3 regions of the Pandoraea commovens genome follow, and region 1 is predicted to be linked to each of the others. Evidence: predicted binding sites of a transcription regulator. Region 1 holds the regulator's gene; each other region holds the start of a gene.

Region 1 (3,278 bases):
AACGGAAGATCTGCTGCGCACCAAGCGGTCGCCGTTGATGACATGTGTGGCGCTTGAGCAGGTGCGTCGTGCCCGCAAGTTGTCTCTCGCGGACGAACTGCGTGAAGAGTGGTTGATGATGCGCAGCGTCTTCAATCTGGACGGCCGCACCGGTGCCGAAGGCGTCGAGGGCATTCGCGCGATGGTGATCGACAAGGACCACAAGCCGCGCTGGCAACACGCGAACATCGAAGCCGTAAAGCCGGAAGACGTTGCGCGATTCTTCGACGGCGAGCGTCACGGTGCCGACAATCCGTTGCTTGCGCTGGGGCAGTGACTTACGGCAAGTGAGTCCGTCCTCCGGTCGGAGCGAATAAGCCGCAAGAACCAGCGCGCTACGCTGGCTTCAGCCCGTCTTCGCGCAACGCGCTAACGCGCTGAGAGGCCAGCGCAAAACATCAAACCGCCGCCTGGCAGAACTGTTCGCCAACGGCTTGATCGAGTTTGCGGCAGATGTCGGCAAACGTGCCGACCATCACGATGTGCGACCTGTCTCGATAGACGCGCACATCGTGACCTTCCTGCGTGTCATGCGCTTCACGGCGAGCCTGCTGTTCCCGAACGTTGCGCGACGCTTTCACGGCTTTTCCGGCGGGGCAGCCCCGGCGGGTCGCCGACGCGACGGCGGCTGCAATCGTGCGCGGCAGCGTGGTCGTGCGAGTGCGGTTGGGCACGGTGTAGGAGCGGGCGATGGCGGGTGCCGAAGCGAACGGTCCGGACAGTGCCGAGAGACCGTACACCGCAGAAAGTCGCGTCTGCGATGACACGCGAACCGGCGATTGACCGAGAGACGTACGCAGCAAACCAAAGAGTCGAGCCATGATGCGATCCTTCTTTCAAAGCGGGTCAGAGGGACGTGTCTTGCTGCGAATGGCGTTCATCTCACAAATCGCAGGCGCAGCAGGGCACGGGCGCCGGACCCAGCCCGGCGCAATCAAATACAAATCTTCAGGGAGCGGGGCAAGTCGCTGTGTCGCGCTGCCCCGGTTCGCGATGAGAGACCGTCAGCGGCCGCTCATTGATCGTTCATAGATCGTTGTTGCGAATCAGACCGACCGCAATCCCTTCCAACGCGAAATCACCGCTGCCTTCGTCGACATTGATGTTCTCGAAGTCGGGGTTCTCGGCGATCAGTTCGACGCCACCCTTCACGCGGTGAAAACGTTTGACGGTCACGTCGTCGCCGATGCGTGCTACGACGATCTGACCTTCGCGTGCGTCGGCAGCCTTCTGCACGGCAAGCAGGTCGCCGTCGAGAATGCCCGCGTCGCGCATCGACATGCCGCGCACCTTCAGCAGGTAATCGGGCTGACGCGCAAACATGTTCGGATCGCACTGGAAGTTGCGTTCGATATGTTCCTGCGCCAGGATCGGGCTACCCGCAGCGACGCGGCCGACGAGCGGCAGCGACAACTGCATGAGGCCCATGTGCGGCAGCGTGAACTGATGCGTGCCGCCCGCGTCGTCCAGACGCTTGAGACGAATGCCACGCGATTGACCGGCGGCAAGCTCGATGACACCTTTGCGCGCCAGTGCCCGCAGGTGCTCCTCGGCGGCGTTGGCGGAGGAGAAGCCCAGTTCTGCGGCAATCTCCGCGCGCGTCGGCGGAAAGCCGGTGCGCTCGATCGCTTGCTGAACCAGTTCGTAGACCTGCTGTTGACGGGCGGTAAGTTTGATCATGGCATCACTGTATGGAAGCACAGGTGGCTGTATTTTTGTACAGTGTTTGCAAAAACGCAAGGGAAAACTTCATGTACTGCGTGAAGTTTCCGTCCACCGTGCCCGTCTCGATGCCACTTCCTCGGGTTTCATGCGTTCGTATCGGCCCGGCATCATCCGATGTCACCCCATGCCCCCGCTACGACACAAACCAGCGACGCAACGCGCTATCCAGCCCGTCGATGTTGTTTCCATCGCCGCGCCACGCGATGCACGCATCGGGGCGCAGCAGGAACGAGGGGCCGTCGCCGACCTTCACACAGCGCACGCCGGGCGTCATAGAGGCTACCCGCTGCGATGCCTGCTGCCCTTGCGTCGCATCGAGCAACACCCCGCGTCCGTCGAGCATCGCATCGTAGAGATGTGAGCCATCCGAGAGCGTCCAGTCGCCTGCCAGGCGGCCGATATCAGGATGGGAGACCTCAGAAGCCACCAGGTCGTATCGCGTCGACACACCGGTCATCATCTCTCCGATGAAGCGGTTGACGTCGTCGAAGTCCATCAGTTTGGCGATGAGGTCGCGCATTGCGCCCGATTGCGGGTCCGGACGCAAGATCGCGACTTGCGCGCGCGTGTTCGCCAGCACCGCTTCGGCCACCGGACGCCGCTCTGCGGTGTACGTCGCGAGCAAGCTTTCAGGCATATCGCCGCGAATGACGGCAGCGAGTTTCCAGCCAAGGTTGGCAGCGTCAAGCAGGCCAAGGCTCAAGCCCTGACCGCCAAAGGGCGAGTGAACGTGAGCGGCGTCGCCTGCGAGGAAACCGCGTCCCTGCTGGTAGCTGTCGACGAGACGCGTGTTGTCTGCCCAGCGACTGGCGGCATGCAGCACATTCACGCGCACCTCCTGGCCACTGGTGCGACGCAGGACCGCTTCGATCTCTTCGCGCGTGACAGGCGCTTGCCGATCCTCAGGCGGCCCGGAAAAGTCGAGCATGAACAGGCGTCCGGGCACAGGGCCATAGCAAAACACCCCCCGCTCGGTGCGATTCCATCCGATAGGCAACAAGCGCTCGGGGTGATCGACGTCGGCCGTCGCCTGATAAAAGGTGAGCGTCGGCGTGGTGCCGGGGAACGCGAAGTCGCACAACTTGCGCACGGTGCTGCGCCCGCCGTCGCACCCGATGAGGAAAGCCGCACGCACGCGACCCGGCCCGCCGGGCGAGACCCAGGAGATCTCGACACCGTCATCTGAGGTCTCGATTCCCGTCACTTCATGCTCGCGACGCACCTCAATCCCAAGCGCCTGCGCTCGTGCACCCAGCATGGCTTCCAGTGCAGGCTGATCGACGTGACGGGGCCGCCGGTCGGGGTCGACCTGCGCGTCGCGCCGAATGAGGGAAAGCCCGGCGAAATGGCCATTAAACTTCGAAGCACGGGCACTAAGATCCGCGCCCGTCTGTTGGGTGAAGGCCTGCATGGCCTGTGCGCTGCGTTGCTGCGCGTCGTCGATGGCCGTGCGCATGCCACGACGCAACAGCGCTTCGCCCGCGAGCGGCCCGAACGACAACGCCTTCATCGCC
Region 2 (3,278 bases), 2.6 Mb from region 1:
GAACTTCTTTTGCCAGACGGCCCGGGCGCGCGCGAGTTCGGTCTCCCGCAACTGCTCGGAGATCGCAGCGACGGTTTCCGCATCGACCTGATGCTGCTTGAGCTCACCGACGATGCGCGTCGTGCCCATGCGCGAGGCGCGCCGATTCACCACGCTTTCCGCGAATCGTTCGTTCGACAGCCATCGCTCCTGCTCAAGCGCGTCGAGCACGCGATCGAGTGCTTCGGGATCCTCGGCATCCGCGTAAGGCGTGAGCTTGCGACGCAACTCCGCTCGACTGTATTCGCGACGTGCCAGATAGGACAGCGCGCGCCCTTTCAGACTCAGCGTCGGTTTGCGAGATCGCTTGACCGCGACGGCCTCGTCGCCCGGCGGGGGCGGCGGCGCATTCGGATCACGGGGAGGACGTCGATTGATCATGAGCTCATCGTAGCGCTGCTATGCGCAGCAAGAATGCAAAACGGCAGCGCGACGCCGTAGGGCTTCGCGCTGCCGTTCCAACAACTCAGGCGCCAATCAAACGATCAGGCCTCGTCGTCTTCTTCGATCTCGCCGGTTTCATTGATCGCCGTCACACCCAGCGATGCACGTACCTTGTTCTCGATCTCGTGGGCGATTTCCGGATTTTCGCGCAGGAATTCACGCGCGTTGTCCTTGCCCTGACCGATCTTCTCGCCGTTGTAGCTGTACCAGGCGCCGGCCTTCTCGACGATCTTCGCGTTGACGCCCAGATCGATGATTTCGCCTTCGCGCGAGATACCCTGACCGTAGAGGATGTCGAAAATCGCTTCGCGGAACGGCGGCGACACCTTGTTCTTGACGACCTTGACGCGGGTTTCGTTACCGACCACCTCGTCGCCCTTCTTGATCGAACCGATACGGCGGATGTCCAGACGCACCGACGAGTAGAACTTCAGTGCGTTACCGCCCGTCGTCGTTTCCGGGTTACCGAACATGACGCCGATCTTCATACGAATCTGGTTGATGAAGATCACCGTGCAGTTCGTGCGCTTGATCGTGCCGGTCAGCTTACGCAGCGCCTGCGACATCAGACGTGCCTGAAGACCCGGCAGCGAATCGCCCATCTCGCCTTCGATTTCGGCCTTCGGCACGAGTGCCGCAACCGAGTCGATGATGATGAGGTCGATCGAGCCCGAGCGCACCAGCGCATCGGCGATTTCCAGCGCCTGCTCGCCCGTGTCCGGCTGCGAGATCAGCAGTTCCGGCACCGAGACGCCCAGCTTGTTGGCGTAACCGACATCGAGGGCGTGTTCTGCGTCGATAAACGCGCAGGTGCCACCGATCTTCTGCATTTCCGCCACGACTTGCAACGTGAGCGTGGTCTTACCCGACGATTCCGGGCCGTAGATTTCGATCACACGACCGCGCGGCAGGCCACCGACGCCCAGTGCGATGTCCAGACCCAGCGAGCCCGTGGAGACGACCTGGATGTCCGCTTCGACCTCGCCGTCGCCAAGACGCATGATCGAGCCCTTGCCGAATTGCTTCTCGATCTGCGCGAGGGCGGCGGCGAGCGCCTTGCCTTTCTCGGCCGACAGATTGGCAGACCCTTTCTTGCTTTCTTCCATGAATCGTCCTTTGATATGATGAGCGAGACGGCTCGAGTGAGGCGTGACTGCCGGTACTGTATAAAAAACCAGTGCCCTTTGCAAGTGCCTGTTGTCCGAAAGCGCCGAAACGACAAAAAAAGCCGCGAACCACGCGCCGCAACATCACAGGAGACACACCCGTGCCGTCAGGCATTGGTGCCTACACAAGCCTATCACGCCCATGCGAATTCTCATCGCAGAGGATGACAGCATTCTGGCCGACGCCCTGACCCGCTCGCTGCGTCAGGGGGGCTACGCCGTCGATCACGTCAAAACGGGGCTCGAAGCCGATTCCGCGCTGTCCGCCCAGACGTTCGACCTGCTGATTCTCGACCTTGGTCTGCCCCGTCTTCCCGGTCACGAAGTCTTGCGCCGTCTGCGCGCCCGCAATTCCCACCTGCCCGTTCTGATCCTGACCGCGTCCGACAGCGTCGACGCCCGCGTGAAGGGCCTCGATCTCGGCGCCGACGACTATATGGCCAAGCCGTTCGCCCTCGCCGAACTCGAAGCGCGCGTGCGGGCGCTCACCCGGCGCGGCGCAGGCGGCGGCTCGACGGTGATCCGCCACGGGCCGCTGAGCTTCGATCAGGTCGGTCGCACCGCTTATATCAACGAGCAGATGCTCGATCTGTCCGCGCGCGAACTCGAATTGCTCGAAGTGCTGCTGCTGCGCACCGGACGGCTCGTCTCCAAGGAACAGCTCGTCGACCATCTTTGCGGATGGGGCGAAGAGGTCAGCAACAACGCCATCGAGGTGTACATGCACCGGCTGCGCAAGAAGATCGAGCCCAGCGGTGTACGCATCGCCACGATCCGCGGGCTGGGATATTGTCTGGAGAAGCCGGCAGCGGCCCCCGCCAACGCGGCATGATCGGGCTCGTCCGATGCGTCTGAGCTTTCGCCACCCCCATCGCGCCGCGCCTGCGTCGTCGGACACCGCGTCCCACGCCGATCCGGACGACCTGCGCCACCCACCTGCGGACGCCGCCGATCCCTTCGACCCTTACGCCGATCCTTTTGTACGTCCGGGCTTCGGCGCGCCACTGGAGCGTGAGGCCGAGCCGCCGCCGCGCTCGCTCTTCGGCGAGATCCTCGACTGGATGCTCGCGCCGTTGCTGCTGCTCTGGCCGATGAGCATTGCGGTGACGTATCTCGTCGCAAAATCGATTGCCAACGGCCCGTTCGACCGCGCGCTGGAGACCAATACTTACGTACTCGCTCAGCAGGTTCACTCGGATCGCGGCCAGGTCACGCTCACGCTGCCCATGCCCGCGCGCGATCTGCTGCGCGCCGACGCGACCGACAACATCTACTATCAGGTGCTCGGCGCGAAGGGCGAACTCGTGGGCGGCACGGCAGAGCTGCCGCTGCCTCATGAAGACGACCGTCCGCAACCCGGGGTGGTCCAGTTTCGCGACGAAACCGTGGGTGGCAACGACATTCGCGTGGCATTCACTTATGTCGATCTGCCGCGCATGCAGCCGCCGGGCAGCATGGCACTCGTTCAGGTCGCGGAGACGCTCGATAAGCGCAGCCAGTTGGCCAACGAAATCATCAAGGGCGTGATCCTGCCGCAGTTCGTGATTCTGCCGCTGGCCATCGTGCTCGTCTGGTTCGGTCTGTCGCGCGGTCTCGCGCCGCTGCATGCGTTGCAGGAGCACATTCGCG
Region 3 (3,278 bases), 2.1 Mb from region 1:
GCCTTGCTGCCGTGCCTCGTGGCCGCCCTCGTGGGCGACGCGGTGACCCGCGCGTGGGGCGCGCACCACACCGTCTACACGATTGCGCCGACGGCATTCGCGCCGTCGATCACGCTCGCCGGTGCCTTCAGTGCCGCGGCGGCAGGCGTGCTTTGCGGACTGGTCGGCATGGCGTTCGCACAGGCGACGCACGCCACGTCCGCCTTCATGAAGCGGCGTATCGCGTACGCGCCACTGCGTCCCCTCGCGGGCGGTGTGCTGGTGGCAGCAGCGGCCACGATGCTCGGGACGCCCCAGTATCTCGGCCTTGGTATTCCGACCATCGTCGACGCCTTCCATACGTCGCTGCCGTGGTACGACTTCCTCGGCAAGACGATCTTCACGGTGATCACGCTCGGAACTGGATTCAAAGGCGGCGAGGTGACGCCGCTGTTCTATATCGGCGCGACGATGGGCAATGCGTTGTCCCATGTGCTGATGCTGCCAGCGGCAGTGCTCGCGGGCATCGGCTTCGTCGCGGTATTCGCAGGGGCGGCGAATACGCCCATTGCGTCGACGTTGATGGCGATCGAGATTTTCGGTCCGCAGATCGGAGGCTACGCAGCTATCGCGTGCGTGCTTGCGTATCTGTGTTCCGGACACACGGGCATCTATCGTGCACAGCGTGTGGGCCACAGCAAACATGGTGCAGTGCCCGAAGGCACGCGACTCGCGGATCTCCCGGCGTGGCGCAAGACGCTCAGGGTGAATCCGTCATCGTCGGACAATGCGCATCGCCCTTAAGCACGCAGGCGAGCCAGCTCGGCGAGGGCACGTTCAAACGCAGACGCGTTTTTCATCCCCTGATCTTCGTGATTGGTGTTGAAGAGCACATGAGTGTCGTCGGCGAGCGCGGCGATCCGTTCGACGCGCGCCGAGATGTCGATCAGTTCACTCGCGCTGTACTCGTAGACGAAGCGGCCCGACGACGCCGTGATGCCTCGCCGGTTCCACGCGGCAGCATTGCGCCCGTGCAGACGCACGACGCACAGGTCGTCGCGTGTCGTGGCCCATACGGCGGGCACGGTGTTGTCGAATCCGCAGGGGCTGTCGACGATGGTGTGCGCCGCGCCCGTCTCGCGCAGCATGGCGAGCGTGGCTGCCTCGCGCGATGGCGTATCGAACCAGCTCCGGTGACGAAATTCGATGGCGTGGCGCTCCCCGTCCAGCCGTCGCGCGGTCTCGAAAACGAGGGCGCGTCCGGCGCGGTCGTTCTGCACCCTTGGCGAGAACTGGAAGTGGATGGCTGTCAGTTGCCCGCTTTGGCGCAACGGCTCGATGGCCTCGAGATAGCGTCGCCACAACTCGTCGCGCAACTCGGCAGGTATGTCGGTAGCGGCAATTTGTGCGCTTTCCGGCGATGCACGGTGGTGCTGCGCTTCATGTGACGGTAACGCTCGCGCGATATCGGACGGCAACGCGGCGACAGGCGTGCTGTGCCCGGTAAAGGCGCGAAACGCTTTGATGTGAAAGCGAAAGGCGGAGGGCGTGCGCTGCGTCCATCGCCAGGCAACGTCGGCGGCGGGCAGCCGGTAATAGCTGCTGTCGACCTCGACCAGATCGAACGTCGACGCGTAGTGGCGCAGGCGCGCGGCCGGTGTATCGACGCCCGGCGGGTAGAACCGGCCGCACGCGATGAGCGTGGGGTCGGTCCAGGACGACGTGCCGGTGCGGATTGTCATAAGGGCCGTAGGCGGGGTGATGAGTGTGGTGGGTGGTCAACGCGGGTGTCAGCGAGGATTCGTCCGAATTTCGCAAGGAGCTCGATGGGCGTAAAAGCCATCGTTATAATGTATAAATATACAGTACTCTTTGAGCGTACCTAACCCGTTTTCCCGCCGTTCATCCGCCAACTCGCATGTCAGAACAGCCGTCCGCCGCCGCCCGCGATCCTTGGGCCGAACTCAACGACCGTCAGCGTGAGGCCGTCGACTTCGGTGTGGGCGACGATGGCGCGCCCGGCGGCCCGTTGCTCGTGATTGCCGGGGCGGGGTCCGGCAAGACGAGTACGCTTGCGCACCGGGTCGCGAATCTGATCGTGCGTGGCGCAGATCCCAATCGCATCCTGCTGCTCACCTTCTCGCGTCGTGCCGCTGGCGAAATGGAGCGTCGCGTGGGGGCCGTGTTGCAGAAGGTGCTGGGGCTGGCGTCGACACAGCCGCCATCGCTGCCGTGGGCGGGTACGTTTCACGCCATCGGCGCACGGCTGCTGCGCGATTTCGCGCCACGTATCGGGCTGTCGGAAGCGTTCACCATCCATGACCGCAGCGACGCCGAGGATTTGCTCGGGCTGGTGCGGCACGATCTGGGTTTTTCCGCGACGCAGTCACGTTTCCCGCTCAAGGGCACGTGTCTGTCGATCTACTCGCGCGTGGTGAACAGTCAGGCGCCGCTGGCCGAAGTGCTTGCGAAGCATTTCCCGTGGTGTGCGCAATGGGAAGCGCAGCTCAAGCAGCTTTTCGGCGGTTATGTCGACGCGAAGCAAGCGCAGCACGTGCTCGATTACGACGACCTGCTGCTGTACTGGGCGGAGACGATGGGCGCACCGGAACTGGCGCGCGAGCTCGATGCCCGCTTCGATCATGTACTCGTCGACGAGTATCAGGACACCAATCGCTTACAGGCGCAGATTCTTCTCTCGATGAAACCGGACGGGCGTGGCCTGACGGTCGTGGGCGACGATGCGCAATCGATCTACGCATTTCGCGCGGCGACGATCCGTAACATCCTCGATTTCCCGGGCCAGTTCGCCGAGCCGGCGCACGTGGTGACGCTGGAGCGGAACTACCGGTCGACGCAGCCGATTCTCGATGCGTCCAATGCTGTGATCGCCGAGTCGAACGAGCGCTACGCGAAGGCGTTGTGGACGGACCGACCATCGGACCGGTTGCCGCAACTCGTCAATGTGAGCGACGAATCGGGGCAGGCGCGCTGGGTCGCCGATCAGGTGCTGGCACAACGTGAGACCGGTACGCGACTCACGCAACAGGCGGTGCTGTTTCGCACGGGCAGTCACAGTGCGGCGCTGGAACTGGAGCTCACCCGTCGCAATATTCCCTTCGTGAAGTTCGGTGGGTTGAAGTTTCTCGAAGCGGCGCACGTGAAGGACATGCTGTCGATCTTGCGATGGGCGCATAACCCGGCGAGCCGGTTGTCGGGTTTTCGCGTTGCGCAGTTGATCCCCGGCATCGGGCCTGTAAGCGCCACGCGCTTGCTCGATGCCATGGCGCAGTCCGCGA

What was found. Region 1 encodes LexA, which represses DNA repair genes until DNA is damaged. Its sites were predicted from a motif close to ACTGTATNNNNATACAGT; they were not measured.
Region 2: a site for LexA is predicted at 1,645-1,662, ahead of recA (recombinase RecA). Genes of this name have one in related genera too.
Region 3: a site for LexA is predicted at 1,829-1,846, ahead of NTU39_RS02075 (ATP-dependent helicase). Genes of this name have one in related genera too.

The regions. Positions count from the first base shown of each region.
Region 1 covers NZ_CP102780.1:2,517,359-2,520,636, forward strand. Annotated here, with positions in the region: gene NTU39_RS11725 (enoyl-CoA hydratase/isomerase family protein) at 1-316, shown strand, start outside; gene NTU39_RS11730 (hypothetical protein) at 438-860, opposite strand; gene lexA (transcriptional repressor LexA) at 1,066-1,719, opposite strand; gene NTU39_RS11740 (FAD-dependent oxidoreductase) at 1,898-3,278, opposite strand, start outside.
Region 2 covers NZ_CP102780.1:5,129,930-5,133,207, forward strand. Annotated here, with positions in the region: gene recX (recombination regulator RecX) at 1-420, opposite strand, end outside; gene recA (recombinase RecA) at 525-1,589, opposite strand; gene NTU39_RS23105 (response regulator transcription factor) at 1,792-2,481, shown strand; gene NTU39_RS23110 (sensor histidine kinase) at 2,495-3,278, shown strand, end outside.
Region 3 covers NZ_CP102780.1:375,112-378,389, forward strand. Annotated here, with positions in the region: gene NTU39_RS02065 (voltage-gated chloride channel family protein) at 1-783, shown strand, start outside; gene NTU39_RS02070 (DUF72 domain-containing protein) at 780-1,721, opposite strand; gene NTU39_RS02075 (ATP-dependent helicase) at 1,898-3,278, shown strand, end outside.